2 regions of the Spirillospora sp. NPDC047418 genome follow, and region 1 is predicted to be linked to the other one. Evidence: riboswitches for the same ligand, from Rfam matches in the RefSeq annotation. Region 1 holds a riboswitch; the other holds the start of a gene.
The links. Region 1 has a riboswitch for glycine ahead of gcvP (aminomethyl-transferring glycine dehydrogenase). Riboswitches for the same ligand answer to the same signal wherever they lie in the genome.
Positions count from the first base shown of each region.

Region 2: linked by a shared signal. The riboswitch ahead of gcvT (glycine cleavage system aminomethyltransferase GcvT) and the one ahead of gcvP (aminomethyl-transferring glycine dehydrogenase) in region 1 are both predicted to bind glycine.

Region 1 covers NZ_JBEYTW010000028.1:33,550-47,738, reverse strand. Annotated here, with positions in the region: gene gcvP (aminomethyl-transferring glycine dehydrogenase) at 1-2,001, opposite strand, end outside; glycine riboswitch at 2,061-2,171, opposite strand; glycine riboswitch at 2,172-2,266, opposite strand; gene ABZ806_RS19410 (lysylphosphatidylglycerol synthase transmembrane domain-containing protein) at 2,563-5,040, shown strand; gene ABZ806_RS19405 (MerR family transcriptional regulator) at 5,044-5,640, opposite strand; gene ABZ806_RS19400 (bifunctional nuclease family protein) at 6,247-6,717, opposite strand; gene ftsR (transcriptional regulator FtsR) at 6,860-7,579, opposite strand; gene ABZ806_RS19390 (FHA domain-containing protein) at 7,596-8,132, opposite strand; gene ABZ806_RS19385 (DUF881 domain-containing protein) at 8,442-9,155, opposite strand; gene ABZ806_RS19380 (small basic family protein) at 9,152-9,484, opposite strand; gene ABZ806_RS19375 (DUF881 domain-containing protein) at 9,522-10,409, opposite strand; gene ABZ806_RS19370 (LysE family translocator) at 10,479-11,117, opposite strand; gene ABZ806_RS19365 (aminotransferase-like domain-containing protein) at 11,209-12,549, shown strand; gene ABZ806_RS19360 (sugar phosphate nucleotidyltransferase) at 12,587-14,189, opposite strand, start outside.
Region 2 covers NZ_JBEYTW010000031.1:54,575-68,763, forward strand. Annotated here, with positions in the region: gene ABZ806_RS20710 (aldehyde dehydrogenase family protein) at 1-399, shown strand, start outside; gene ABZ806_RS20715 (3-oxoacyl-ACP reductase) at 409-1,173, shown strand; gene ABZ806_RS20720 (hypothetical protein) at 1,294-1,488, opposite strand; gene ABZ806_RS20725 (hypothetical protein) at 1,487-1,621, shown strand; glycine riboswitch at 1,672-1,767, shown strand; glycine riboswitch at 1,772-1,860, shown strand; gene gcvT (glycine cleavage system aminomethyltransferase GcvT) at 1,934-3,046, shown strand; gene gcvH (glycine cleavage system protein GcvH) at 3,060-3,449, shown strand; gene glyA (serine hydroxymethyltransferase) at 3,446-4,702, shown strand; gene ABZ806_RS20745 (L-serine ammonia-lyase) at 4,759-6,129, shown strand; gene ABZ806_RS20750 (helix-turn-helix transcriptional regulator) at 6,143-7,111, opposite strand; gene ABZ806_RS20755 (DinB family protein) at 7,165-7,722, shown strand; gene ABZ806_RS20760 (VOC family protein) at 7,724-8,161, shown strand; gene ABZ806_RS20765 (SDR family NAD(P)-dependent oxidoreductase) at 8,234-8,983, shown strand; gene ABZ806_RS20770 (MerR family transcriptional regulator) at 9,006-9,377, shown strand; gene ABZ806_RS20775 (nuclear transport factor 2 family protein) at 9,380-9,841, opposite strand; gene ABZ806_RS20780 (TetR/AcrR family transcriptional regulator) at 9,932-10,531, shown strand; gene ABZ806_RS20785 (winged helix-turn-helix transcriptional regulator) at 10,499-10,945, opposite strand; gene ABZ806_RS20790 (thiolase family protein) at 10,967-12,130, opposite strand; gene ABZ806_RS20795 (hypothetical protein) at 12,244-12,834, opposite strand; gene ABZ806_RS20800 (hypothetical protein) at 13,255-13,413, opposite strand; gene ABZ806_RS20805 (response regulator) at 13,461-14,132, opposite strand; gene ABZ806_RS20810 (sensor histidine kinase) at 14,129-14,189, opposite strand, start outside.

The DNA.
Region 1 (14,189 bases):
GTGCACGGCCGCGCACACGTCGGTGATCGTCTCCTCGAAGACGCCGTGCGTGGACGGGTACGTCACCATGATCGCGGCGAGCCGGCCGCGATGCCGGTCGATCTTGGCGTGCAGGTCGTCGAGCGCGACGTTGCCGCCCTCGTCGCACTTCACCACGACGACGCGCATCCCCGCCATGACGGCGCTGGCGGCGTTGGTGCCGTGCGCCGAGGAGGGGATCAGGCACACGTCGCGGTGCTCCTCGCCGCGGGACGCGTGGTAGCCGCGGATGGCCAGCAGCCCGGCCAGTTCGCCCTGGGAGCCCGCGTTCGGCTGGACGGAGACCTTCGCGTATCCGGTGATCTCGGCGAGCGCGCCCTCCAGCTCCCCGATCAGCTCGACGTAGCCGGCGGCCTGGTCGATCGGCGCGAACGGGTGGATGTCCGCGAACTCCGGCCAGGTGATCGGCTCCATCTCGGCGGTGGCGTTCAGCTTCATCGTGCAGGAGCCGAGCGGGATCATGGAGCGGTCGAGCGCGATGTCCCGGTCCTGGAGGCGGCGCAGGTAGCGCAGCATCGCGGTCTCGGACCGGTGCGCGTGGAAGACCGGGTGGGTCAGGTAGGGGCTCTCGCGGCGCAGCGCGTCCGGGATGGCCTCCGCGGCGTCGCCGGCGGGGGCGGCGCCGAACGCCGCCAGGACGGCGGTGACGTGCTCGGGCAGGGTGGTCTCGTCGCAGGCGATCCCGACCCGGTCGGGGCCGTCCGGGCGCAGGTTGATCCCGCGTTGGCGGGCGGCGGCGACGACCTCGGCGGCCCGGCCGGGCACGCGGGCGAGCACGGTGTCGAAGAACGCGCCGTGCACGACCTCCACGCCGCCGGCGCGCAGCCCGGCGGCGATCTCGGCGGCGCGGCGGTGCGTGCGCTGCGCGATCGCGGCCAGCCCCTCGGGGCCGTGGTAGACCGCGTACATGCCCGCCATCACGGCGAGGAGCACCTGGGCGGTGCAGATGTTGCTGGTGGCCTTCTCGCGGCGGATGTGCTGCTCGCGGGTCTGCAGCGCCAGCCGGTAGGCGGTCGCGCCGTCCGCGTCGACGGACACGCCGACGAGCCGCCCGGGAAGCTGCCGCTGGATGCCCTCGCCGACCGCCATGTAGCCGGCGTGCGGGCCGCCGAACCCGTAGGGGACGCCGAACCGCTGCGCGGACCCCACGGCGATGTCGGCGCCGGACTCCCCCGGCGGGCGCAGCAGCGTCAGCGCGAGCAGGTCCGCGGCCACGACCGCCCGGGCGCCGCGCTCGTGCGCCCGTGCGATGACCGGCGCCAGGTCGCGGACGGCCCCGGACGCGCCCGGGTACTGCAGCAGCACGCCGAAGAAGTCGCCGTCGGGCAGCCCGCCGGACAGGTCGGCGGTCACCACCTCGATGCCGAGCGGGACCGCGCGGGTCCGGACGACCTCGATCGTCTGCGGCAGCGTGTCGGCGTCGACGAGGAACGTCCCCGGCTCCCGGCGCCCGGACACCCGGTGCGCGAGGGCCATCGCCTCGGCGGCGGCGGTCGCCTCGTCCAGCATGGACGCGTTCGCGACGGGCAGCCCGGTCAGGTCGGCGACCGCCGTCTGGAAGTTCAGCAGCGCCTCGAGCCGGCCCTGGGAGATCTCCGGCTGGTAGGGGGTGTAGGCGGTGTACCAGCCGGGGTTCTCCAGGACGTTCCGCTTGATCACGCCGGGGGTGGTCGTCCCGTGGTAGCCGAGCCCGATCATGGACGTCAGCACGGTGTTGCGGGACGCCAGCTCGCGGAGCCGGTCCAGCGCGGCGGGCTCGCTCAGCGCGTACGGCAGGGCCAGGGGGGCGGCGGTGCGGATCGCGGCGGGGACGGCGGCGTCGATCAGCGCCTCGGCGCCGGAGTAGCCGATGGCGGCCAGCATCCGGGCCTGCTCGTCCGGGCCGGGGCCGATGTGCCGGTCGGCGAACGCCGAACGCGGATGCTGCGGCGCGGCCACGGGGGCGAAGAACTGGGCGGTCATGGAGGGCCTCCTGGCTGCTGCGGTCGCTCAGGTCGGCCGCCGGCGCGGGCCGGCGGCAGGTCTCCCCCTCTGTCATCGGCACCTGAGAGCTTCACCCGCGCGGCGGGGTTTCCCCTTCGGTGAGCCGCCTTCCCCGGCAGCGGGGATCGACGCCTGCTTTCCAGAGGTGCCTCGCCCGAGCGGTCCTTTTGCCTGAGAGGTTCCGGGGAGGTTGCCCCTTCGGCGCCCCACGCTGGCCGCGTGGGGTCTCTCCCGCACAGGGTCGACGGCATGTCCTAGCGAAACCCTACCCAAAGACCGATCCCGGCCGTCGTCCCGCCCCGGCCCGGCCGGAGCCCCTCCCGCCGCCCGGACACGGGGCCGGCCGCGCCGCCCCCGGGTCGTACCGGCCGGTACGATGTGCTCACTCACCTGGGACAAGACGGACCTCGGGCCACGGGGGCGGAGATGGGGCTGCGGGGTGCACGCGCGACCGGCCGGACGCCGGCCCGGCACTCGACGGCGCGCCGCCGGTTCTGGGACGCTGATCACGATGACGGACGGTCGGGGCGGCGGTACGGCGTGACACAGACCCGCGACGGCACGGTGCGCCCGCGGCACGGCGCGACCGCCGGCGTGCCCGTCGACGAGCCCGCCCAGCCGGACCGGATCCGGCGGCCGGGCGACGCGATCAGGTTCGCCGGCTCGGTGGTGGGGCTGGCCGCGGTGATGCTGCTGGTGTCGATCGCGCAGCAGACCACGCACGGCCTGCAGACCGACATCGCGCAGGGCACCGCGCACGCGCCGCGGCTGCTGCTGACGCTGGCGACGCTGGTGTCCAGCTTCGGGGTGCTGGCCGCGCCGATCGCGTTCGCGGTCGAGCGGCTGTTCCACAAGGACGGGACGCGGGTCGCGATCGCGCTGCTGGCCGCCGTGATCGCGTTCGGCCTCACGGTGGGGCTGGACGACCTGGTGGTGCGGGCGGCGCCCGGCGGCGTGCTCGACTCGCTGATCTGGGGCGGCACCGAGACCGCGCCCGTGCACACCGACATCGCGCCGGTGATCGCGTTCGTCAGCGCGGTCGGGATGGCCGGCCGCACCCGCTGGCAGGCCGCGACCTGGACCATGATCGGGCTGGCGGCGCTGACCGGGCTCACCGCCTCCTACGCCTCCGTCGCCGCGCTCGCGGCCACCTACCTGCTCGGCCGCGCCATCGGCCACGGCACCCTGTACGCCGTCGGCACCCCGAACCCGCGGCCGCCGGGGGCGGCGGTCGTCGCGTCGCTGGAGCGGCTCGGGCTGCGGCCCAAGCGGGGCGCGCGGCTGGACGAGCCGTCCGACGACACCGAGGACGGCCGCCGCTACGGCGTCGTCCTGGCCCCGGGCACCGGCGCCGGGTACGGTGCCCGCCCGCCCGCCGGCCGCGGCGTCCACGGCGACTGGGACCTCGAGGTCCGCGTCCTGGACCGCGACCAGCAGACCGCCGGGCTGCTGTACCGGATCTGGCGGATGCTGCGGCTGCGCGGCGCCACGACCGGGCGGACGCTGCGGTCGCTGCGCCGGTCGCTGGAGCAGGAGTCGCTGATGGCGTACGCGGTGGACGCGGCGGGCGTCCGCACCCCGCGGCTCACCGGCACCTGCGAGGTCGGCACGGAGGCGGCGCTGCTGGCCTACGAGCACGTGCCGGGGCGGCGGCTCGGCGACGTCCCGGCCGAGGAGATCACCGACGATCTGCTGACCGACGTGTGGCGGCAGTTCCGGTCGCTGCAGGCGGGCCGGCTCGCGCACCGGCGGCTGGAGGGCGGCGCGCTGCTGATCGGCGCGGACGGCCTCGCCTACGTCACCGACCTGCGCGCCGGGGAGACGGCGGCGGGCGATCTCGCGCTGCGGCTCGACCTGGCGCAGCTGCTCACCACGCTGGCGCTGCGGACCGGCCCGGAGCGGGCGGTGCGGACCGCCGCGGCGGTGCTGGGCGAGGAGGCCCTGGGCGGCGCGGTGCCGCTGCTGCAGCGGGTCGCGCTGTCCCGGGCGACGAGGCAGGCGCTGCGCCGCGACCGGGAGCTGCTGACCCGGATCCGCGAGCAGATCGTCCGGCTGAAGCCGGAGGTGGAGGCGGCGCCGGCCCGGCTGGAGCGGTTCCGCCCCCGGACGATCGTCAGCGTGGTGGCCCTGTCGTTCGCCGCCTACATCGTCATCCCGCAGGTGACCAGCCTGGACGTCGGCTATCTGGCCGCCACGGCGAGCTGGCACTGGGTCGTCGCGGCCCTCGGCGCGGCCGCGCTGAGCTATGTCGCGGCGGCGCTCATGCTGATGGGCTTCGTCCCCGAGCGCCTGCCGCTGGGCCGGACGGTCCTGGTGCAGGTCGCCGCGTCGTTCGTGAAGCTCGTCGCCCCCGCCGCCGTGGGCGGCGTGGCCGTCAACACCCGCTACCTGCAGCGCTCGGGGGTGCGCCCCGCCCTCGCCGTGGCGAGCGTCGGCGCGTCCCAGCTGGTCGGGATGGTCACGCACATCCTGCTGCTGGTCCTGTTCGGGTTCCTCACCGGCTCCAGCACGCGGGCCACGCAGGACCTGGCCCCGTCCCGCACGATCGTGATCGCGGTCCTGGTGCTCGGCCTCGTGGCCGGCCTCGCCCTGACGATCCCCCGCGTCCGCCGCGTCGTCGCCGCGCGGCTGAAGAGCATGTTCTCCGGCGTGGTGCCCCGCCTGGTGGACGTCCTGCAGTCGCCGCGGAAGCTGTTCACCGGCATGGGCGGCACGCTGCTGCTCACCCTCGCCTTCGTGCTGTGCCTGGACGCCTCGATCCGCTCGTTCGGCGGTTCGCTGCCGTGGACGACCGTGGTCCTGGTCTTCCTCACCGCGAACGCGGTGGGTTCCGCCGCGCCGACGCCGGGCGGTCTCGGGGCCGTCGAGGGCGCCCTCACCCTGGCGTTGACGATCTCGGGCCTGTCCGCGGAGACCGCGACATCGGCGGTCCTGCTCTACCGGCTCTTCACCCTGTGGCTGCCGGTGCTGCCCGGCTGGGGGGCGTTCGCCTACCTGCAGCGCAAGGAGTCGCTGTGACCGTCAGCCGGTGCGGCGCGCGCGCCGCCGGTCGGCGAGTTCATCGTGGGGGTGTTCGGGAGGGTCCGCGGCGGCCCGCTCACCGGGCAGCTCCGCGAGACTGCCCTCCACCTCCTGCCAGACCCGGCCGAGCGCTATGCCGAACACGCCCTGCCCGCCCTGCAGCAGATCGACGACCTCGTCCGCCGACGTGCACTCGTAGACGCTGACACCGTCGCTCATCAACGTGATCTGCGCCAGATCCCGCACGCCGCGGTCGCGCAGATGCATCACGGCCGTCCGGATCTGCTGCAGCGACACTCCCGTGTCCAGCAGCCGCTTCACGACCTTGAGCACCAGGATGTCGCGGAAACTGTACAGGCGCTGGCTGCCCGACCCCTGCGCCGCGCGGACGCTGGGCTCCACCAGCTTCGTCCGCGCCCAGTAGTCGAGCTGCCGGTAGGTGATCCCCGCCGCGGCGCACGCCGTCGGGCCGCGGTAGCCGACATCCTCCGGCGGCACCGACACCTGCGTGTCGAAGAGCAGACCCTGCTCTCCGGCACGGCGGGACGCCATGTGCCTGTCGGGGGTCGCCTTGCCCTCGCCGCTGCTCACCGCCACGCGGACCTCCGGCTTCTATCATCCCGTGGCGCTTCGTCAAGGGGGTTTGACGAATTACACCACGGGTGTTCCACCAGCACGGTAGGTGCCGGTCAGGGTGTGGTCAACGTTCACCGTCGGCGCGTCGCATGCCCGGATGAACCGGCTTCACGTGGGCAAACTGCGCACCTCCGCCACCTACGCACTCCTACCCCGATGCGCCGCCGCCAAAAACCACCAGGTCCAGGACGATGCGCGCATTTATTACACCCCTCCCCCAATACCACCCCCCACCCAAGCCCACACCGCCCAAGCCACGAACCTGTAGCCGACCCGAAACTCAAAACACCCCACCCCCAAGCCCCAAACACGCAACCACCCCGAACACGCGCGTCAGCCCAAGCCGAGAGAAGACGCGGGGTCGAAGCCCACGCACCGGGGGGTTCCAGGAAGTCGCCCCCTCGGTCAACACGATCGCGAGGGTCGACCACACCGCCCCCGCCCGAGCCGTGCGGGGGGCGGAGCCCCCGCGTCGGGGGTTCCAGGGGGTCGCCCCCCTGGGCCAGCACTGGGCGCGCGAGAGCGGGGAAGCAGCTTGCTGCGACCATACTGCTCCCGAGCAGCGGCCTATCCGGCGCGGCCGAAGTCCTCTGGGGAGATCGTGTCGAGGAATTCGCGGAACTTCTCGACCTCGTCCTCCTGCTCGTCGGGGATGGCGACGCCGGCCTCTTCGAGGACGTCCTCGCTGGCGAAGATCGTGGCGCCGGTGCGCAGTGCCAGGGCGATGGAGTCGGAGGGGCGGGCGCTCACCTCGACGCCGTTGGAGAAGATCAGGTCGGCGAAGAAGATGCCCTCGCGCAGGGCGGTGATGTTCACGGTGCGGAGCTGGACGCCGAGGGCGTCCAGGACGTCGCGGAACAGGTCGTGGGTGAGCGGCCGGGCGGGCAGCACGCCCTGCTGCGCGAAGGCGATCGCGGTCGCTTCGACCGCCCCGATCCAGATGGGCAGGTAGCGGTCGCCCTCCGTCTCCTTCAACAGGACGATCGGCTGATTGGAGGGCATCTCGACCCGGACGCCGACGACCTCCATCTGCTTCACAGCGGCTCCCTGCCGGTTCTCGGTGTCTCGATCACCATTCGCAGCGGATCGACTCCTGACCGAACCATGTAGCCAACGTACACCCCGGGTCGGACAGCTCGTCGCGCCGCCGGCGGGGGATTATCCTGCGCGGCGGCCATGATCAGTGGTCGAGGCTTTCGTGGAGCCCCGCGCTGACCAGGGCGGAGTGCAGCGCGACCGACAGCGCGGCGATCTCCCGGGCGGTCTCGGCGGCCTCCTCGTGGGCGCCGCGGCTGCGGCGGCGCAGCTGCGGGGCGACCATCTGCTCGATCAGGCCGACCTGCCGGTCGGCGGCGGCCTTGACGGCGCGCAGGTGCCGGACCTCGAAGCCGAACTCGTCGAGCGCGGCGGCGATCCGGCAGATGCCGAGCGCCTCGCCCTCGTAGTGGGCGGCGGTGCGGTGGACGAGGCCGTACTCCTCCAGGCGGGCGAGCAGCGCCTCGTCGATCCCGGCGCCGTCCAGGAGCTGGCGGCGGGTGAGCCGGACGGCCGGGTCCGGGGCGGTGGTGTCGGCGGCCACGAGGGTGCGGGGGCGGCGCCGGGCCGGCTCGCCGCCGCCGCCGAGCGGCGGGACGCTCTCGCCGCGGTCGCGGGCCTCCAGGTGCTGCCGGATCACGCGCAGCGGCATGTAGTGGTCGCGCTGCGCGGTGAGGACGAGCCGGAGCCGCTCCACGTCGGCCGGGCCGAACTTGCGGTAGCCGGAGGGGCTGCGCTGCGGCTCGACCAGCCCCTCGGACTCCAGGAACCTGATCTTGGAGATGGTGATGTCGGGGAACTCGGGCCGCAACTGCCCGAGCACGTCCCCGATCGTCATCGGGGACCGGGCCGGCTCCGCGTTCAACGCCCCTCCCGTTCCGTCAGCCGTGCGCCGGGTTGGTCAGGAACACCAGCCGGAACTTGCCGATCTGGACCTCGTCGCCCCCGGACAGGGCGGCCTGGTCGATCCGCTGCCGGTTGACGTAGAGGCCGTTGAGGCTGCCCACGTCCCGGACGGCGAAGGCACCGCCCTGGCGGGTGAACTCGGCGTGGCGGCGGGACACGGTGACGTCGTCCAGGAAGATGTCGCTCTCGGGGTGCCGTCCGGCGGACGTGCGGTCCTTGTCGAGCAGGAAGCGGCTGCCGGCGTTCGGGCCGCGCTTGACGACGAGCAGCGCGGTGCCGGGGGGCAGTGCCTCCATCGCCATCTGGTCGGGACCGGCCTGCTCCTCGGCGCCCGTGTCGGTGTCCAGCGCCTCGAACCCGCCGATGGAGATCGTGGACGTGGACTCGCCGGGCGACTCGCGGTACGGCGGCGGCGCGGCCGGACTCCGGGTCAGCGGAGTGCCGCAGTTCGAGCAGAAGCGGGCATCATCCGGGTTGGCGTGACCGCACTGCGTGCAGTAGACGCTCGGCATCGATCGGCTCGGCCTCCTACCATCGGCGTGCCGCGCACGGACGCCCCGCCGCAGCGGGAGCCGCCTGCGCCACGCGCATCCTTCACCCAACCCACGCCGGGGATCCGCCCCGACCACGGTCCAACTCACCACCCGCTTACGCGACGGTCGCCGCAACTTACGCGGGTATGACCCGAGGGGTCAACTGGAACGGTGAACCGGCTGGACCAAACTACATTCGCCAATGATCGCAGGTCTACGCCGCCGCGCGGACCGACGCGTTCGCGACGCCCGAGCCGGTCGCCCGGTTTACCGTTCCCCCCGTTCCCTCTAGGGAGACCGTACCGTGCCGACGGTCACTTTCGCGCGCGGGGTGATCAGGACGGCGGCCCCCGCCGCGCGCAGCGTCCGGACGAGGCCGCCCGGGATGTTGAGCGCGGTGGTCATCGTGTGGGGGTCGCCGATGGCCAGGAACCGGTACGGGGCGGCGAGGGTCCGCCCGTCGGTCCGGACGCCGTCCCGGCCGTCCAGGAAGTAGGTGTCGACACCGACGCGGACGTCGTTGATCTGCAGGACCTCGGCTCCGGCGTCGCGGAGCTCCTGCAGGGCGTCCAGGAGGTTGACCGCCTTGACCCGGCCGCCGGGGTCGCTGATCAGCATCTCGATCCCGGGCCCCTCGGCCGGGAGCGTCCCGGCGAGGAGGCCGTACTCGGTCGCCCGCTCGCGCGCCTCCTGCAGTGCGGTCCCGCCCTCGGCGTCCCGCTCCAGCCCGGCCCTGGTGGCCTCCAGATCGCGCAGGTCGCCCGTCAGCCGGTCGGATCGCTGACCCAGGTCGGCCAGGATCCCGACCAGTTCGTCCTGCCGCGCCGTGGCGAACGTGGAGTCGCGCCGGGTCGACTGCACCTGCGCGGCGATCGCGAAGCCGAGCACGAGGCACAGCACTCCGCCGGCGATCTGGCGGGCCCCGGCCCGCGGGCGCAGCAGGCCGAGGAGCCCGCGCAGGCCCGCCGGACGCCCGTCCCCCTCCTCGTCCCCGCCGGTCATGCGCCGAACAGCTTCCGCCGGATGCCGGCCGCGTTGGAGAAGATCCGGATGCCGAGGACGACCACGACGCCGGTGGACAGCTGCGAGCCGACGCCGAGCTGGTCGCCGAGGAGCACGATCAGCGCGGCGATCACCGTGTTGCCCGCGAAGGAGACCACGAAGACCTTCTCGTCGAAGATGCCCTCCAGCCGGGCGCGGACGCCGCCGAACATGGCGTCGAGCGCGGCCACGATCGCGATGGGCAGGTAGGGCTGGAGCCAGAGCGGCACGTCCGGCTGCAGGAGGAGCCCCAGCGCGACACCGGCGACGAGGCCGATCAGGGCGATCACCCTCGGGTCACCTCTCCCCCGCTCACTGGCCGTCCTCTCACTGGCCGTCCCCGGGGAGCGGGACGGCGTACCGCGGCCGGACGGCCCCGGCGGCCGGCAGCCGCGCCCCGGACGTGCGGCGCACGTCGTACCGGATCCCGAACCGGTCGTGCAGCGCGGCGAGCCGCCGGTCGGCCGCCGAGCCCGTGAAGGCGCCGCGCAGCCGGCCCGGGTCGCCGACCGCCGTCACCGCGTAGGGGCCGGTCAGCGGCCGGTAGTCGACCAGGATCGCCTCGCCGGCGGCGCGGATCGCGGTGGTCGGCGCGAGCCGCTGCCCGTTGACGCCGATGGCCTCGGCACCCGCCGCCCAGAGCCCGTTGACCAGGATCTGGAGGTCCTGATCATAGACCCGGCCGGCGTCGGCGGAGCGCCCCCGCGCGGCGGGTGCGGCGCGCGGCGCGTCGGCGACCGTGACCACGATCCCGAGGCCGGACGCGGGCGCGGCGGCCGCGGCGGCGCCGGCCCGCGCCAGCCGCCGCCGGACGCGGCGCCCCTCGTCGCTGCGGGCGAGCGCGGCCGCGCGCTCCCGCTCCGTGCGGGCGCGCAGCGCGTCGGCGCGGCGCTGGAGCGCGTCGGTCTCGGCGGTGCGGGCCCGGATCTGCCCGATCAGCCGGGACCGCTGCTCGGCCGCGACGGGCTCGCCGCGCCGCGTCTGCGCCGCGGCGACGGCGAGCAGCGTGCCCGCGAGCGCGAGGACGAGCAGGACGCCCGCCCCGCGGAACCGCCGCGGCGGGGCGCCGCCGGCGGCCGCCCGCCGCGCCGCGGCCTCGGCGTAGCCGTGGTCGGGGAGCCGGCCGGCGAGCAGGTCGGTGAGCAGCGGCATCGGGGCGCCGGGGCGCCGTCCGGGCGGCCGCCGGTCGCCGCGGTCGTCCCGTCGTGCGATCACCGCCCCATCATGGCAAGCCCCAGGGGCCGCCGGGCGCCATCGGCGGCGGTGCCCGGGAGGCGGCGGTGCTCAGGAGGCGGCGGGGCGGCGCAGGCCGATCTCCAGGGCCAGTCCGGCGAGGACGGAGCCCATCGCGTAGCGCTGCACGCGCCGCCAGCCGGGCCGGCGGGCGAGGAAGCCGGCGATGCCGCCGGCGCCGAGGACGATGAGGCCGTTCACGCTGATCGCGATCGTGATCTGCAGCAGGCCGAGCAGCAGGATCTGGACGGCCATGCTCCCGCGGCCCGGGTCCGCGAACTGCGGCAGCAGCGACACGTAAAGGATCGCGATCTTCGGGTTGAGCAGGTTGGTGACCAGGCCCATCGCGAACAGGCGGCGCGGCGGGTCGGCGGGCAGGGACCTCGGGGCCAGGGCCGTCGTGCCGCCCGGCCGCAGCGCCTGCCAGGCGAGCCACAGCAGGTACGCCGCCCCGGCCAGCTTGATCGCCGTGTAGAGGGCCGGGACGAGCGTGAAGACGGCGGTGAGCCCGGCGGTGGCGGCGGCGACATAGACGAGGAACCCGGCGGCGACGCCGGCGAGGGAGATCAGCCCCGCGCGGCGCCCCTGCGTCACCGACCGCGACACCAGGTACAGCATGTTGGGGCCCGGGCTGAGGACGAGCCCGAGCGCGAAGGCGGCGACGGCCGCCGCGGCGGTGAGCGAGATCATTGCACTCCCAGTGTCCACACGGTCCGAGGCTAGATCTCCGATGCTTCTCGGTGCAATACTTCGCATTGCACTCGGAGCAATGTGGGGACGCATGGAGGATTTCCGTCGGGTCGCCGACGAGGTGGCCGCCGATATCGCCGCCGGGCGGCTGCGCCCCGGCGACCGGCTCCCGCCGCAGCGCGCGTTCGCCCGGACGCGGGGCATCGCCGCCTCGACGGCGAGCCGCGTGTACGGGGAGCTCGCCGCGCGCGGCCTGGTCGTCGGCGAGGTCGGGCGCGGCACGTTCGTCCGGGCGGCGGAGCCCGCACCCGTCCCGGCGCTCGCGGAGCCCACCGGGGCGAAGGTCGACCTGGAGCTGAGCCAGCCCGTGCTCCCGGGGCAGAGCGCGCTGCTGGCCGCCGGACTAGGGCGGCTGCTGCGCCCCGACGTGCTGGACGCGGCGCTCGGCCCCGGACGGGTCACCGGGACCGCCGCCGCCCGGGACGCCGCGGCGGCGCTGCTGGCCGCGCCCGGCTGGCGGCCCGACCCGGGGTCGGTGCTGTTCGCGGGGAACGGCCGGCAGGCGATCGCGGGCGCCGTGTCGGCGCTGGTGCCGCCGGGCGGGCGGCTCGCCGTGGAGGCGCTGACCTATCCGGTGGTCAAGGGCATCGCGGCCCGGCTCGGCGTCACGCTCGTCCCGGTCGCGGCCGACGAGCACGGGCTGCTCCCCGGCGCCCTCGCCGACGCGCACCGCGCCGCGCCGCTCGGCGCGGTCTACCTCCAGCCGACGCTGCACAACCCCTGCGGGACGACGATGCCGCGGCACCGCCGCGCCGAGATCGCCGGCGTCCTGCGGCGGCTCGGCCTGCACGCGATCGAGGACCGCGTCTGGGCGTTCCTGCCCGCGGACGGCCCGGAACCCCTGGCGGGCCTGGCCGCGGACCGCACCGTGCTGGTCGACAGCCTGTCCAAGCGCCTCGCGCCCGGCCTGACCCTCGGGTTCGCGGTGCCGCCCGCCGCGCTGGCCGGGCGCGTCGCCGCCGCGCTGCGGGCGGGCGCCTGGGGGCCCGCGCGCTTCGCGCTCGAGGCGGCGACCGGCTGGATCGCGGGCGGCGCGGTCGAGGAGATCACCCGGGCCAGGCGCGCGGACGCCGCGGCCCGCTCGCGGATCGTCGCCGAGCGCCTGGCGGGCGCCGCCGTCCGGTCCGGGCCCTGCTCCTACTTCTGCTGGTGGGACCTGCCGCCCCGGTGGCGGGCGGAGACGTTCGTCGCGGCGGCCGCGCGGCGCGGGATCGCCGTCACCCCGGCCGCCGCGTTCGTCGCGGGGACCGGCGCGGCGCCCCGCGCGGTCCGGATCGGCCTCGCCTCGCCGCCGCCGGGGACCCTGGCACGGGCCCTGGACGTCCTCGCCGAGATCGCCGCGGGCGCCCCGGAGGACATCCCCGTCGACTGACCGCGGCGCCGGCGCCCGCCGGGGCGGGCCGGGCCGGTCAGGAGCCGGCGCGCTCGACGACGACGGCCCACTCCTCCAGCAGGACCTGGGCGGCGTCGGCGTCGGGCCCCTCGGCCCACACGTGGGTCACCGCCTCCGCCGGGTCGGGCAGGACCAGGACCCAGCGGCCGTCGTCCTCCACCACGCGGACGCCGTCGGTGGTGTCGATCGTGCGGTCCCCGGCGGCCTCCACGACGTGCCGCATCACGCTGCCCTTGGCCGCCCACGGGGTCGGGACGGAGCGGCGCAGGAGGTGCGCGTCGGGGATGCGGCGGTCGATCTGGGACAGCGTCAGGCGGGTGCGGGCGACCAGGCCGACGAGGCGGACGAACGCGGCGATCCCGTCGACGGTGCCGCTGAACTCGGGCATGAGGAAGCCGCCCCGGCCGTCCCCCGCGAAGATCACGCTGGGCTGCGCGGCGGCCTTGGTGAGGACGTCCTGGGACGTGGACGTCCACTCGACCTGGACGCCGTGGAAGCGGCACACCTGCTCGGCGACCCGCGTCGTCGTCACCGGCAGCGCCACCTTGCCGCCGCGCCGCTCGGCCGCGACCAGGTCGAGCATGACGAGCAGGGCGCGGTCGTCGCCGACCAGCTCGCCGTTCTCGTCCACCAGGGAGATCCGCTCCCCGACCGGGTCGAAGCGGACGCCGAACGCGGCCCGCGAGGAGGAGACGAGGTCGCCGAGGCGCTCCAGGTCGCGCATCCGCTCGGCGAGCGTCTCGGTCGGGTTGGCCTCGTCCAGCCCGGCGTTGCGGGTGAGGACCTCCACGCCGACCTTGCCGAGCAGGTTCGGCAGGACGAGCGAGGCGACGCCGCCCGCGCAGTCCAGGACGATCTTCAGCCCGGCCTCGCGGACGCCGCGGATGTCGACGCGCCGCAGCAGGTCGCGGGTGTAGGTCTCCACGACGCGCGGCGGGTAGGTCAGCTCGGCGATCTCGCCGGGGAACGCGCGCCGGTACTCCTGGCGGCCGAAGACGCGTTCCAGCTTGCGCTGCGCCGCCTGGGACAGGTCGGCGCCGCCGGCGTCCAGGAACAGGATGTCGACGCCCTGCGGGTCGCCGAGGGTGGTGCGGATGTAGATGCCGCCGACGGCGTCCTCGCGGCCGGTCTCGAACCGGGCGACGGTGAGCGGGGTCGCCTCCAGGTCGTTGACGTTGATGGCGCTGGCGGTGAGCGCGCTGTTCACGGCGCGTTTCAGGGTGCGGGCGGCGCGGGACACGTCGCGGCCGGTGACGACCGTGGAGCCCTTCTTCAGCGTGGTCGCGTAGGCGCTGGCGAGCCGTACCGCCAGCTCGGGGGTGATCTCCACGTTGACGAGCCCGGACACGCCGCGCGGCCCGAACAGGTTGCGCTGCCCGCGCGACTCCCAGATCACGCTGGTGTTGACGACCGCGCCGGCCTCGATGGTCTTGAACGGGTAGACCTTCACGCCGCTGGAGACGTACGCCTCGGCCTCGATGACGCATTCATCGCCGATGACCGCGCCCTCCTCGACGCGGGCGCCGGCCATGATGTCGGTGTTCTTGCCCACGACGCAGCCGCGCAGGTTCGTGGACGGCGCGACGAACACGTTGTCGTGGACGACGGCCCGGTGCAGG
Region 2 (14,189 bases), on a different contig from region 1:
GCGTTCCGCGGGCCGGCGCCGGAAGGGCCCGGGTTCTGGTTCGCGCCGACCGTGCTCGCCGGGCCGTCGTGCGCGGAACTGCCCGCGTGGCGGGACGAGGTGTTCGGCCCCGTCGTCACCGTCCTCCCGTTCGAGGACGAGGCCGACGCGTTCCGCCTCGCCAACGACACCCCCTACGGGCTGTCCGGCTCGATCTGGACGCGGGACGTCGGGCGGGCCTTCCGCGCCGCCCGCGCCGTCGAGGCCGGGAACCTGTCGGTGAACTCGCACTCGTCCGTCCGGTACTGGACGCCGTTCGGCGGGTTCAAGCAGTCGGGCCTCGGCCGCGAGCTGGGCCCGGACGCCCTCGGCGCGTTCACCGAGACCAAGAACGTCTTCATCGCCACTTCGGAGGAGTAGGTGACATCGATGCAGCGTCTGGAGGGCCGGGTGGCCGTCGTGACCGGCGGTGCGAGCGGCATCGGCCTCGCCACCGCGCGCCGCTTCGCGCAGGAGGGCGCCCGGGTCGTCGTCGCGGACGTCGACGAGACCGCCGGCAAGACCGCGGCCGACGACCTGGACGGCCTGTTCGCCAAGGTGGACGTCACGAGCGAGGAAGAGGTCGAGGCGCTGTTCCGGACCGTCCACGAGACGTACGGGCGCATCGACGTCGCGTTCAACAACGCGGGCATCGCGCCACCGGACGACGACTCGATCCTGGAGACCGGCCTGGACGCGTGGAAGCGGGTCCAGGACGTCAACCTGACGAGTGTGTACCTGTGCTGCAAGTACGTCATCCCGTACATGGTCGAGCAGGGGAAGGGCTCGATCATCAACACGGCGTCGTTCGTGGCGGTGATGGGCGCGGCGACGTCCCAGATCTCCTACACCGCGTCCAAGGGCGGGGTACTGGCGATGTCGCGGGAGCTGGGCGTGCAGTTCGCGCGGCAGGGCGTCCGGGTGAACGCGCTGTGCCCGGGGCCCGTCAACACGCCGCTGCTCCAGGAACTGTTCGCGAAGGACCCGGAGCGGGCGGCGCGGCGGCTCGTCCACATCCCGGCGGGACGGTTCGCGGAGGCGTCGGAGATCGCCGCCGCCGTCGCGTTCCTGGCGTCGGACGACGCGTCCTTCATCACGGCCTCGGAGTTCCTCGTGGACGGCGGCATCTCGGGCGCCTACGTGACCCCCCTTTGATGCGGGCTGCTAAATCGGGCGAGCGTCATTGGCACGTGCCTGAATAGCCGGGCGACGCCCCACCCGCGCATCATGGGCTGATCTCACCCCGTCTGCCCGGAGGTCCACCTTGAAGCGCGGTCACGTAGGCATGCTGGTGCTCGTACTGGCGCTGAGCGGATGCGGCGGCTCCGACGGCGGGGACGCGGGCGCGTCGCCGCCGCCCACGCCGGCGGCCTCCGCACCGGCTTCGGCGCCGTCCGGCGCGTCGCCCGGCCGGGCCGGCACGCCGGCGCCCGAGGTGTCGAGGGCCACCGAGAAGTTCAACAACTGCATGACCAGGCAGGGTGTCGAACTGCCGAGCCCGAACCCGTCGACCACGCCCGACAAGAAGGACCTCGAAAAGATCAAGGCGGCCCTGCGGACGTGCGTGAAGTCGATGTCGGCGTCGCCGCCGCCGGCGGGCTGATCGGCGGGTGGTCGCGGGGCGGGGCCGCTGCTAGATTGGCGGCCAGCCGATGATCCCGTGCGGGAGAGTCCCATGCAGCCGGTGTGGGACGCCGAAGGAGCAAATCCTCCCCGGAACCTCTCAGGCCCACGGACCGCACGGGCAAGGCGACCTCTGGAAAGCGGGGACCCGGTCCCCCGCCGAAGGTGAAAACCCGCCGCCGCGCGGCGGGCGAAGCTCTCAGGCGCAGATGACAGAGGGGGAGGCACCGTAACGCCCGGTGCGCGAGTGGGACGATGGACCACGCGCGCCCGCGACGAAGGAGCCGAACCCATGTCCGCCGACCCGACCGCCGACTCGTCCGCCGATCCGAAGACCACGCCGCTGCACGACGTCCACCGCGACCTCGGCGCGAACATGGTCGACTTCGCCGGCTACCTGATGCCGCTGCGCTACCAGAGCGAGACCGCCGAGCACCAGGCCGTCCGCACCGGCGCCGGGCTGTTCGACCTGTCGCACATGGGGGAGATCTTCCTGTCCGGGCCGGGCGCGGGCGCCGCACTCGACTACGCGCTGGTCGGGAACCTGTCGCCGATGCCGATCGGCAAGGCCCGCTACACGATGATCTGCGCGCACGACGGCGGCGTCCTCGACGACCTGATCGTCTACCGGCTCGCCGACGAGACCTGGATGGTCGTGGCGAACGCCTCGAACACCGACGTCGTCCGAGACGCGCTGGTCGAGCGGGCCGCCGGCTACGAGGCCGCCGTGGACGACCGCACCGACGCGTACGGGCTGATCGCCCTGCAGGGGCCGCGCGCCCAGGAGATCCTCGAAGGGTTCACCGACGCGCCGGTCGCCGACCTCAAGTACTACGCCATCCTCGCCGGACGGGTCGCGGGCGCCGACGCGCTGATCGCCCGCACCGGGTACACGGGCGAGGACGGTTTCGAGCTGTTCGTGGACGCGTCCGACGCCGTCGCGGTGTGGCGGGCGTTCGCCGCCGTGGACGGGGTCGTCCCGGCGGGGCTCGCGGCGCGCGACTCGCTGCGCCTCGAAGCGGGCATGCCGCTGTACGGCAACGAGCTGACCGCCGAGACGACGCCGTTCGAGGCGGGCCTCGGCCGGGTCGTGAAGCTGGACAAGGCGGTCGATTTCGTGGGCAAGACCACCCTGGCGGCGCAGGCGCAGACCCCGCCTGGCCGTAGGCTCGTGGGACTGGTCGCGCGCGGGCGTCGCGCGCCGCGGAAGGGGTACCAGGTCGTCACGTCCGGCGGCACGCCGTGCGGGGTCGTGACGAGCGGCGCCCCTTCGCCCACACTGGGCAAGCCGATCGCCCTGGCCTACCTCGACAGCGGCGTCGAGCCGACGGGCCTGGCCGTGGACGTCCGCGGCCGGCCCGAGCCGGTGGACGTGGTCGACCTGCCGTTCTATACGCGTTCCTGAAAGAGAGAGAATCGTGAGCGTTCCGGAGCAGCTCCGCTACAGCGAAGAGCACGAGTGGGTGTCCGGCCTCGGCGGCGAGGACGGCATCGTCACCGTCGGCATCACCGCGCACGCCGCCGACGCCCTCGGAGAGATCGTCTACCTCGAGCTGCAGCCGGCGGAGGGCGACACCGTCGAGGCGGGCGAGCCGTGCGGCGAGGTCGAGTCCACCAAGTCGGTCAGCGACCTGTACTCCCCGGTCAGCGGCGAGATCACCGCGATCAACGGCTCCGTGGTGGACGAGCCGAAGGTCATCAACGACGACCCGTACGGCGAAGGCTGGCTCTTCAAGGTGCGGATCTCCGACGAGCCGGGCGACCTGCTCGACTCGGCGGCCTACGCGAAGCTGATCGAGGAAGCATGAGCCTCTACGACTCCCTCGCGGCAGCCGACCCGGAGGTCGCCGAGGCCGTCGGCGCGGAGCTGCGCCGCCAGCAGTCCACGCTGGAGATGATCGCGTCGGAGAACTTCGCGCCGGTCTCGGTGCTGGAGGCGCAGGGCTCCGTCCTGACCAACAAGTACGCCGAGGGCTACCCGGGCAAGCGGTACTACGGCGGCTGCGAGTACGTCGACGTCACCGAGCAGCTCGCCATCGACCGGGCCAAGTCGCTGTTCGGCGCCGAGCACGCCAACGTCCAGCCGCACAGCGGCGCGCAGGCCAACACGGCGGTGTACTTCGCGCTGCTGCAGCACGGCGACACGATCCTCGGGCTCGACCTCGCGCACGGCGGCCACCTCACGCACGGGATGCGGCTGAACTACTCCGGCAAGACGCTGAACGTGGTGCCCTACCACGTCCGGGCGGAGGACGGCCTGGTCGACATGGACGAGGTCGCCACGCTCGCGGCGGAGCACCGTCCGAAGATGATCGTGGCGGGCTGGTCGGCGTACCCGCGGCAGCTCGACTTCGCGGCGTTCCGGGAGATCGCCGACTCGGTCGGGGCGCTGCTCATGGTCGACATGGCGCACTTCGCGGGCCTGGTCGCGGCGGGGCTGCACCCGTCGCCCGTCCCGTACGCCGACATCGTCACGACGACCACGCACAAGACGCTCGGCGGCCCGCGCGGCGGGCTGATCCTCGCCCGCGAGGAGTACGGCAAGAAGATCAACTCGGCGGTGTTCCCCGGCATGCAGGGCGGCCCGCTGGAGCATGTGATCGCCGCCAAGGCCGTCTCGCTGAAGATCGCCGCGTCGGAGGAGTTCCGCGACCGGCAGGCGCGGACCGTGGAGGGCGCGAAGCTGCTCGCCGAGCGGCTCCTCGCCGAGGACTCGGCCAAGGCCGGCGTGAAGGTCCTCACCGGCGGGACGGACGTCCACCTCGTCCTGGTCGACCTGGTCGACTCCGAGCTCACCGGACGCGACGCCGAGGACCGGCTGCACGACGTCGGCATCACGGTGAACCGCAACGCGGTGCCGAACGACCCGCGCCCGCCGATGGTCACCTCCGGCCTGCGGATCGGCACCCCGGCGCTCGCCACCCGCGGCTTCACCGCCGCGGACTTCGCCGAGGTCGCCGACGTCATCGCGCTGGCCCTCCAGCCGTCCTTCGACCGCGACGCCCTGGCCGCCCGGGTGAAGGCCCTCGCCGACAAGCACCCCCTGTATCCGAACCTGTGACGTCTACGCGCCCCCTCCCCCTTCCGGGAGGGGGCGCAGCTACAACGAGGTAGCTCATGGCCATCAGCGTTTTCGACCTGTTCAAAATCGGGATCGGCCCTTCGTCGTCCCATACCGGTGGCCCGATGGCGGCGGCACACCGTTTCGCCCGCGGTCTGGAACGCGACGGCCTGCTGGAGAAGACCGCGTCCGTCCAGGTCGTCCTCTACGGTTCGCTCGGCCTCACCGGGAAGGGCCACGGCAGCGACAAGGCCGTCATCCTCGGCCTGGAGGGCGACAAGCCCGAACTGGTCGACGTCGACCGGGTGGACGAGCGCCTGGCGGCGATCCGCGAACGCGGAATGCTGCGGCTCTTCGGCGACCACGACATCCCTTTCGTGGTCAACGAGCACCTCCATTTCGAGCGCAAGGAATCGCTCCCCGGCCACCCCAACGGAATGCGCTTCACCGCCCTTGGCGACTCCGGCGAGGAACTGCGCTCGAAGGTCTACTACTCGGTCGGCGGCGGCTTCATCGTGGACGAGAACGCCACCGGCGCCGACCGGATAAAGCCGGACGACACCGTCCTCCCCCACCCCTTCGACACGGCCGCCGACCTCCTTGACCGCTGCCGCGAAACGGGCCTGTCCATTTCGGCGCTGACGCTGGAGAACGAAAGGGCGTTCGGCCGGTCTCCCGAGGAGATCCGCGAGGGGCTGCTGAACCTGTGGCAGGTGATGCGGGCCTGCGTGACGCGGGGGTGCGCCCGCGAGGGCCTCCTTCCCGGCGGCCTGAAGGTGCGCCGCCGCGCACCGCAGCTCCACCGCCAGCTCTCCACCGAGAAAGCCTCCGATCCCCTTTCCGCGATGGACTGGGTCACCCTTTTCGCCCTCGCCGTCAACGAGGAGAACGCCGCCGGCGGCCGCATCGTCACGGCCCCGACCAACGGCGCCGCCGGGATCATTCCGGCCGTCCTGCACTACTACGACCGGTTCCTGCCGAGCGACGACGACGGCATCGTCCGGTTCCTGCTGACAGCGGGCGCGATCGGCGTCCTGTTCAAGCAGAACGCGTCCATCTCCGGCGCCGAGGTCGGCTGCCAGGGCGAGGTCGGCTCCGCCTGCTCCATGGCCGCCGCCGGCCTCACCGAGATCCTCGGCGGCACCCCGGAGCAGGTGGAGAACGCCGCCGAGATCGGCATCGAGCACAACCTCGGCCTGACCTGCGACCCGGTGGGCGGCCTGGTCCAGGTCCCCTGCATCGAGCGCAACGCCGTGGGCGCCATCAAGGCCATCAGCGCCGCCCGCATCTCGCTGCGCGGCGACGGCCGCCACTTCGTCACGCTCGACAAGGCCATCAAGACCATGCGCGACACCGGCCGCGACATGCTCGACAAGTACAAGGAGACCTCGCGCGGCGGCCTCGCCGTCAACGTCATCGAATGCTGATCGGCCCGCCCAGTCAGCCGTTCCCGGACATGTCCGCGAGGCGGCGGGCGAGGCGGGCGGTGGCGTCGCGCAGTTCCGGCGGCTCCAGGATCTGCGCCGGAAAGCCGAGGCGGGCGATGTGCACGGCGAGCCAGTCGAGGTCGTCGCCGCCGACGGTGAGCAGGCACCAGCCGTCGCGGTCGTCCTCGACGCGTCCCACCTGGGGCGGTATCAGCTCACGCACCTGGTCGGACGTCGCGTGGAGCCGGACGCGGGCGAGGTGGCGGTAGGGCGCCTCGGTCACCGAGCGCTGGACGTAGGCGACCGGGTCCGGATGCTCCCTCGGCCGGAAATGCCAGGTCGTCGGCGCGGCGTCGCGCATCCGGTCGAGGCGGAAGGTGCGCCAGTCGCCGCGGTCGACGTCCCAGGCCATCAGGTACCAGCGGCGGGCGGTGGCGACCATCCGCACCGGCTCCACCGTGCGCTCCCGCTCCGCGCCGCCGCGGGCGGCATACCGGAACCGGACCCGGACAGCGTCGCGGCAGGCCCGCGCGAGCGTCACCAGCAACTCGGCGTCGACCTCGGCGCCGGGGCCGACGAGGGTCTCGGTGGCGCCGCGCACGGCCCGGACCTCGGCGCGCAGCCGGGGCGGCATCACCTGGTCGAGCTTCGCGAGCGCCCGCAGCGCGGCCTCGCCCGTCCCGGCGACGGTGCCGCCCGACGCCAGCCGCAGGGACACCGCCGTCGCGATCGCCTCCTCGTCGTCCAGCAGGAGGGGCGGCAGCCGGGTGCCCGCGCCGAGCCGGTACCCGCCGCCGACGCCCGCCGTCGCGTGGACGGGGTAGCCGAGCGCGCGGAGCCGCTCCACGTCGCGGCGCACCGAGCGGTCGGTGACCCGGAGCTGCTCGGCGATCTCGGCGGCGGTCCAGGACGACCTGCGCTGCAGCAGTGCCAGCAGCCGCAGCACGCGCTCGGTCGTCCCCTCGGCGGTCACGCGGTTCATCGTTCCACAGATCGCGGAACGTACCTGTCCGCAATCGGGGGAAGACTCGCGTCATGGATCGGAACACGTTGCTCCGGGACCAGCTCAGCTGGCACTGGGACCACCAACTCCGCGCCCGGCTCGACGGGCTCGGCGACGACGAGTACTTCTGGGAGCCGGTCCCCGGCTGCTGGAGCGTGCGCCCGCGCGGCACCGGCACCGCGCCGGTGCGGGCGGGATCGGGCGCGATGACGATCGACTTCGCGTTCCCGCCGCCCGACCCGCCGCCGTTCACGACGATCGCGTGGCGGCTCGGGCACGTCATCGTCGGCGTCCTCGCGATGCGCAACGCCTCGCACTTCGGCCGCGCGCCCGTCGACTACGACTCGTTCGAGTACGCCGAGACCGCTTCTGACGCGCTGGCCCAGCTGGACGCCGAGTACGCGGCGTGGCTGGCCGGCGTCGAGTCGCTCGGCGAAGACGGTCTCTCCCGCCCGTGCGGCGAGGCCGAAGGGCCGTTCGCCGCCGATCCCATGGCGAGACTCGTCCTGCACATCAACCGGGAGCTGATCCACCACCTGTCCGAGGTGTGCCTGCTCCGTGACCTCTACCCGCACAGGAAGGCGAGCTGACATGGCCCGCGAAATCCAGATCACCTTCGACTGCGCCGACCCCGCCGGGCTGGCCGCGTTCTGGGCCGAGGCCCTCGGCTATCGGCTCCAGGACCCGCCCGGGACCTTCGCGTCCTGGGACGAGGCGCTGGACGCGATGGGCGTCCCGCCGGAGAACCGCAACGACGCCTCGGCGGTGACCGACCCCGACGGCGCCGGGCCGCGGCTGTTCTTCCAGCGGGTGCCGGAGGGCAAGCAGGCCAAGAACCGCGTCCACCTGGACGTGCGGGCCGCCCCCGGCCTGGACGGCGACGCCCGGATGAAGGCGCTGGAGGCGGAGGCCGAGCGCCTCGTCTCGCACGGCGCCGCCCGCCTCCGGCGGCACGAGCCCTCGCCCCCGCTCGGCGCCGGCCACATCGTGATGGCCGACCCCGAGGGCAACGAGTTCTGTCTCGACTGACCGTCCGGGTGCGCCCGCGCCGAGGGGGCGGGGTTGACCTTGACGCTGGCGGCAGGGTTCGAGAGTGGGCGCATGGAGAAGCGCGCACAGCAGAGAGTCGCCATCGTCACCGGTGCGGGGACGGGGATCGGACGTGCCACCGCACGGATGTTCGCGGCCGAGGGGACACGGGTCGTCGCCGTCGGCAGGCGGGCAGAGCCGCTCGCGGAGACCGCCGGCGGCTACGACCTCGTCCACCCGCTGGCCGCCGACATCACCGGGGAGGGCGCGGCCGAGGAGATCGTGCGGCAGGTGATGGACGTCCACGGGCGCCTCGACGTCCTGGTCAACAACGCGGCGATCGTGCGGAACGGAGCGCTGGGCGCGCTGACGCCCGAGGCCATGGACGCGCAGTTGGCGACGAACCTCGTCGCGCCGGCCCTCCTCGCGCAGGCGGCGCTGCCCGTGCTGGACGACGGCGCGGTCATCGTCAACGTCAGCACGTCCATCGGGCAGCGGGCGTGGCCGGGCAACGCGTTCTACGCGGCGACGAAGGCGGCGCTGGAGCTGCTCACCCGGACCTGGGCGGTGGAACTCGCGCCGCGCGGCGTCCGGGTCGTGGCGGTGGCGCCCGGCGCGATCGGCACCCCGATCGGGCGGCACCAGGGACTGTCGGACGATCAGCTCGCCGCCGTCCGGGCGTGGCAGATCGAGCACACGCCGCTCGGGCGGATCGGGCGTCCCGAGGAGGTGGCATGGGCGATCACGCGGCTGGCCGCACCGGAGGCGTCGTTCGTAACGGGTGCGGTGTTCCCGGTCGACGGCGGTGCCGTCGTCGCCTGACCGGCATGTGAAGATCGTGTGCATGCGCATCGGTGAGCTGGCCCGGGTCGCGGGGACGACGCCGCGCGCCCTGCGGCACTACGAGGAGGCGGGGCTGCTCACGTCCCGCCGGGCGGCCAACGGCTACCGGATCTACGACGAGGGCGCGGCCGTGCGCGTCGGGAACATCCGGTACCTGCTCGCGGCGGGGCTCACGCTCGACGATGTCCGGGCGTTCTCGGCGTGCCTGGACGGCGATGTGGCGGCCGCGCCGCCGGCCGAGGGGAAGCTCCGGATCGCGCTCGACCGGCTCGCCGTGCTGGACGAGCGCATCGCCGCCCAGACCGAGGCCCGCGACCGGCTCGCCGCCGCCCTGCGCGAGGCGGCCGGACGGATCGCCCGTCCGGTCGCCTGACCTCAGCGGAGCGGGATGTCGGTCCCGCGCTCGCTCTCGGGGCGCGGGCCGTGGATGCGCCGGTCGGCCTCCTCGATGGGCACGTCGTTGATGCTCGCCTCGCGGCGGCGCATCAGCCCGTGCTCGTCGAACTCCCACAGCTCGTTGCCGTAGCTGCGCCACCACTGGCCGCCGCCGTCGTGCCACTCGTACTGGAACCGGACGGCGATCCGGTTCTCGCGGAAGCCCCACAGGCTCTTGCGCAGCGCGTAGTCGAGCTCCTTCTCCCACTTCCCGGTCAGGAAGGCGAGGATCTCGTCCCGTCCGGTGACGAAGCGGTCGCGGTTCCGCCAGACGGAGTCGGACGTGTAGGCGCCCGCCACCTTGTGCGGGTCGCGGGTGTTCCAGGCGTCCTCGGCGGACTGCACCTTCTGCCGGGCGGTCTCCTCGGTGAACGGCGGGTAGGGCGGGCGGTCCTCGGGCATCACAGCCTCCTCATATTGAGAACGTACGTTCTCGATCAATGTCGCCTAATCTAGGGAACGACCGTTCTCAACGTCAAGCGGGAGTCGTCGATGCCGGCCGCCATCACCGAGGAGCAGCAGTCCCTGGACCGCCGGGCACTGCTGGACGCCGCGGAGGACCTCTTCTACCGGCAAGGCATCCAGGCGGTCGGCATGGACGACCTGCGAAGCGCCGCCGGCCTGCCCCTCAAGCGCATCTACCGGCTGTTCCCGACCAAGGAGGCGCTAATCGTCGCCATGCTGGAGCGCCGCGACCTGCGCTGGCGCGGCGACCTGGCCGCCCACCTGGACACGGTGCCCGACCCACGCGAACGCGTCCTCGCGCTGTTCGACTGGCTCGGCGCCTGGTTCGCCGAACCCGGCTTCCGCGGCTGCGCCTGGGTGAACGCCCACGGCGAACTCGGCCCGACCGCCCCGGCGATCACCGAGGCGGCCCGCTCCCACAAGCGCGCCTTCCACGCCCAGGTCACCGCCCTGGTCAACCCCGTCGCGCCGTCCGCCACCGAATCGATCTACCTGCTGGCCGAGGGCGCCATCGTGGTAGCCGGCATCCACAACGACCCGGCCGCGGCGGCGCGGGCGCGGGCGGGCACCCGCGCCCTCCTGGACGCGGCCGGGTCAGGGCGTGCGGGTGCCGCGGCCGGTGGGTGAGTGGGCGCCCATGCGGGCCTCGTTGCCGCAGTGGCTGCAGATGACCATTGGGCTGAGCGTGTCGCCACACGAGTGCTGCCAGCGGACGGGCGGGTCGTCCGGATGCAGGTGCCGGTCGCCCCACCGCATCAGGACGAGCAGCACGTCGCACAACTCCAGGCCCGCCGGCGTCAGGTAGTACTCGTGGCGCACCGGGTGGTCGCTGTAGCGTTCGCGCCGGACGATGCCGTTCGCCTCCAGCTTGCGGAGCCGGGACGCGAGGATGTCGCGGGACGCGCCCGTGTTGCGGACGATCTGATCGAACCGCCGCACACCGTAGCTCAACTCCCGGATCGCGAGCAGGCTCCAGCGCTCGCCGACCAGGTCCAGGGTGTCGGCGACCGAGCATTCGCGCGGATCGGCGTCCTTCGGCATGCCTCGCAGCCTAGCCACCGGTCAGAGCCGCTCGACGATGGTGGCGTTGGCCAGCCCGCCCGCCTCGCACATGGTCTGCAGCCCGAACCGTCCGCCGCGGTCTTCGAGGGCGTGCAGGAGCGTCGTCATGATGCGGGCACCGCTGGCGCCGAGCGGGTGGCCGATCGCGATCGCGCCGCCGCGCACGTTGACCCGCGCCAGGTCGGCGCCGGTCTCGCGCTGCCAGGCCAGGACGACCGGCGAGAACGCCTCGTTCACCTCGAACAGGTCGATGTCGTCCAGCGTGAGGCCGGCCCGCCCGAGCACCTTCGCGGTCGCCGGGATGATCGCCGTCAGCATCAGCAGCGGGTCGTCGCCGGTCACGGCGAACGCGTGGAACCGCGCGCGGGGACGCAGGCCGAGGCGCTCGGCGACGTCCGCGCCCATGACCAGGACGGCGGCGGCGCCGTCGTTGACCGGGGAGGCGTTGCCCGCGGTGACCTTCCACTCGATCTCGGGGAAGCGCTCGGCCATCCGCTCGTCGTAGTAGGCCGGCTTGAGCCCGGCGAGGATCTCCGGTGACGTCCCGGGGCGGACGGTCTCGTCCCACTGCCCCGCCCAGGCGACCTCCCGGTCGAACTCGCCGTTCTTCCACGCCTCGGCGGCGCGCCGGTGCGACTCGTAGGCGTAGGCGTCCAGTTCCTCGCGCGCGAACCCCCAGCGGGCGGCGATCAGCTCGGCGCTGATGCCCTGCCCGACGAGCCCGTCCGGGTACCGCTCGGCCAGCATCGTCCCGTACGGGTTGCTCCCCGGCAGGACGCTCGACCCCATCGGCACCCGCGACATCGACTCGACACCGCACGCGATCGCGATGTCGTAGGCGCCGCTCTGCACGCCCTGCGCCGCGATGTGCAGGGCCTGCTGGGACGATCCGCACTGCCGGTCGACGGTCATGGCGGGGACGCTCTCGGGGAACCCGGCCGCGAGCACGGCCGTCCGCGTGAGGTTGAGCGCCTGGTCCCCGACCTGCGTGACGACGCCCCCGATGACGTCGTCGACGTCGCCCGGCTCGATCCCGGCCCTTTCAACCAACACCGTGAGCGTCCGCGCCAGCAGATCGGCCGGAAGCTCCTCGTGCAGGACCCCGTTCGCCTTCCCCTTGCCCACCGGAGTCCGCACGGCCTCCACGATCACCGCATCCCGCACCACAACCACCTCCGTTGCGTTTTCCAACTCACCCCCTCAGTATCCGCCTACCGAGTTGGAAAACACAACCCACCGCCTCCTTTGGCCTACCTCACACCCGGCAGAGGGCCGCGTCAGAGCTTCCCAGCGATCAGCACTGCACGGTGCCCACCGATCCGCCGACCGAACTCCTCGACGAACTCCGCCCGAAATGGCGGCCAGTTCCAGAACGTGAACCCCAGATACCCGAGAGCGAAGTAGTCGTCGGCCCACTCCCACGCCGCCGGCTCGACAGGACGTGCGCAGGACGGGCACGGCATGACCGCGTCACGCCCTTCCGTCCATCCGCCCAAGACCTTGGAGAACGGCTCCCATGCCTCGTTGACGAATGCGAAGTCGTCATCGACGAACCGGAATTCCGTGCCGCAGTGCGGGCAGGCGGCCGCCCACGGCTCCCCCTGCCCCGCGTCGAACACGGTGCGCCCGGTCTGGACGTCCAGACCGTTGCTCCACAGCCCCTGCCAGCCCGGACACCCGTCGCCGTCCACCACATCGCCCGCACGAGGCCCGGGCGGATGACCAAGATCAGCCCCCAGCACGCAGTCGGTACGCTCCGCCAGCACGAACCCCGCCGAGATCAGCCAGTCCCGCACCTCCAACGCCAGCCGCTCCGCCTCCGCGGCACCCGCCTCCACGTCCACCAGCGTCTGGAAGTAATCACCCATGGCGCCGCACCATAACGCCCGCCTCCGACGTCCACCCCGCCGCGCTCGACCGCCGACCCAGCGCCGCGACCACGTTGAGCGTTTATCTGTGGGTCTTCGTCTACCCGGTGGTGTTAGGGGTGGCGGCGATCGTCGTGGTCGGGGGCAATAGCAAACCCGGGGGCCGCGGGTGGTGTGCCGTGGTCCCCGGGGTTTCGGGCCGCTCAGCGGGAGGGGCCCATGCCGTGGGCTGACTGCCCCTGGGTGGAGCCGCCCGATTGTTCGCGGTGGGACAAGTGCGCCTCCTCGATGCCCTCGACTATGAGCTTCACTTCGGACATTAGCCGCGTGTGCAGATATAGCCGACCAATAGGGTTCAAAGGTGGCGTCAAACCGCACACGGAAACGCCCGGACTCGCGTCCGGGCGCTGGTTGCGGCGGCTAGCGGCCCTTGAACATCGCGCGCATCTTGCGGGCGGCGTCCCCCGGTTTCCCCTTGCGGGGCGCGCCCGTGGCGGATTCGGCGCGGGGCGGCGGCGGGTCCTCGCGCTCCGGTTCGGTCTTCGCCCTGCCCTCGGACTTGCCAGGCTTCTCGGTCACGACAACTCCCCGATGTCGCATGCACTGTCGTCCCGTTGGTACCCCGTCTAGCCGGGATAGAAGCGCACTTCCGGACGTCCGACCTGACCATAGTGGGGTTTGCGGTGCGCCAGGCCGTTCTGCGCCAGGTACTCCAGGTAGCGGCGGGCGGTGACGCGGGAGACGCCGGTGAGGTCGGCGGCCGCGGCGGCGGACAGGCCGTCGGACGCGGCGTTCAGCACGTCCGTCACGGCCTGGAGCGTCTCGCCGCTCATGCCCTTCGGCACCGCGCGGTGGTCGGGGGTGCGGAGGGTGGCGAGCATCCCGTCCACGTCCGCCTGGCCGCTGACCTCGCCGGCGCCCACGGTCTGCGCCCGGAAGCGGGCATAGCGGTCGAGCTTGTCGCGCAGGGACGCGAACGTGAACGGCTTCAGGAGGTACTGCACGACGCCGACCGAGACGGCCGAGCGGATCACCGCCAGGTCGCGGGCCGAGGTGACGGCGATGACGTCCACGTCGCGGCCCCCGGCGCGGAGCGCGCGGCAGACGGTGAGGCCGTGCGTGTCCGGCAGGTAGAAGTCGAGGAGGACGACGTCGACCGGCGCGCGCTCGCAGAACCGGAGCGCGTCGGCCCCCGAGTGGACGACCCCGGCGACGGCGAACCCGGCGACCCGCTCGACATAGGTGCGGTGCGCCTCGGCGGCGACCGGGTCGTCCTCGACGATGAGCACTTCGATCATGGGTTGTCCAGGGGGAGTCGGACGGTGAACACTGCGCCGGTGTCGTGCCCCACGCGG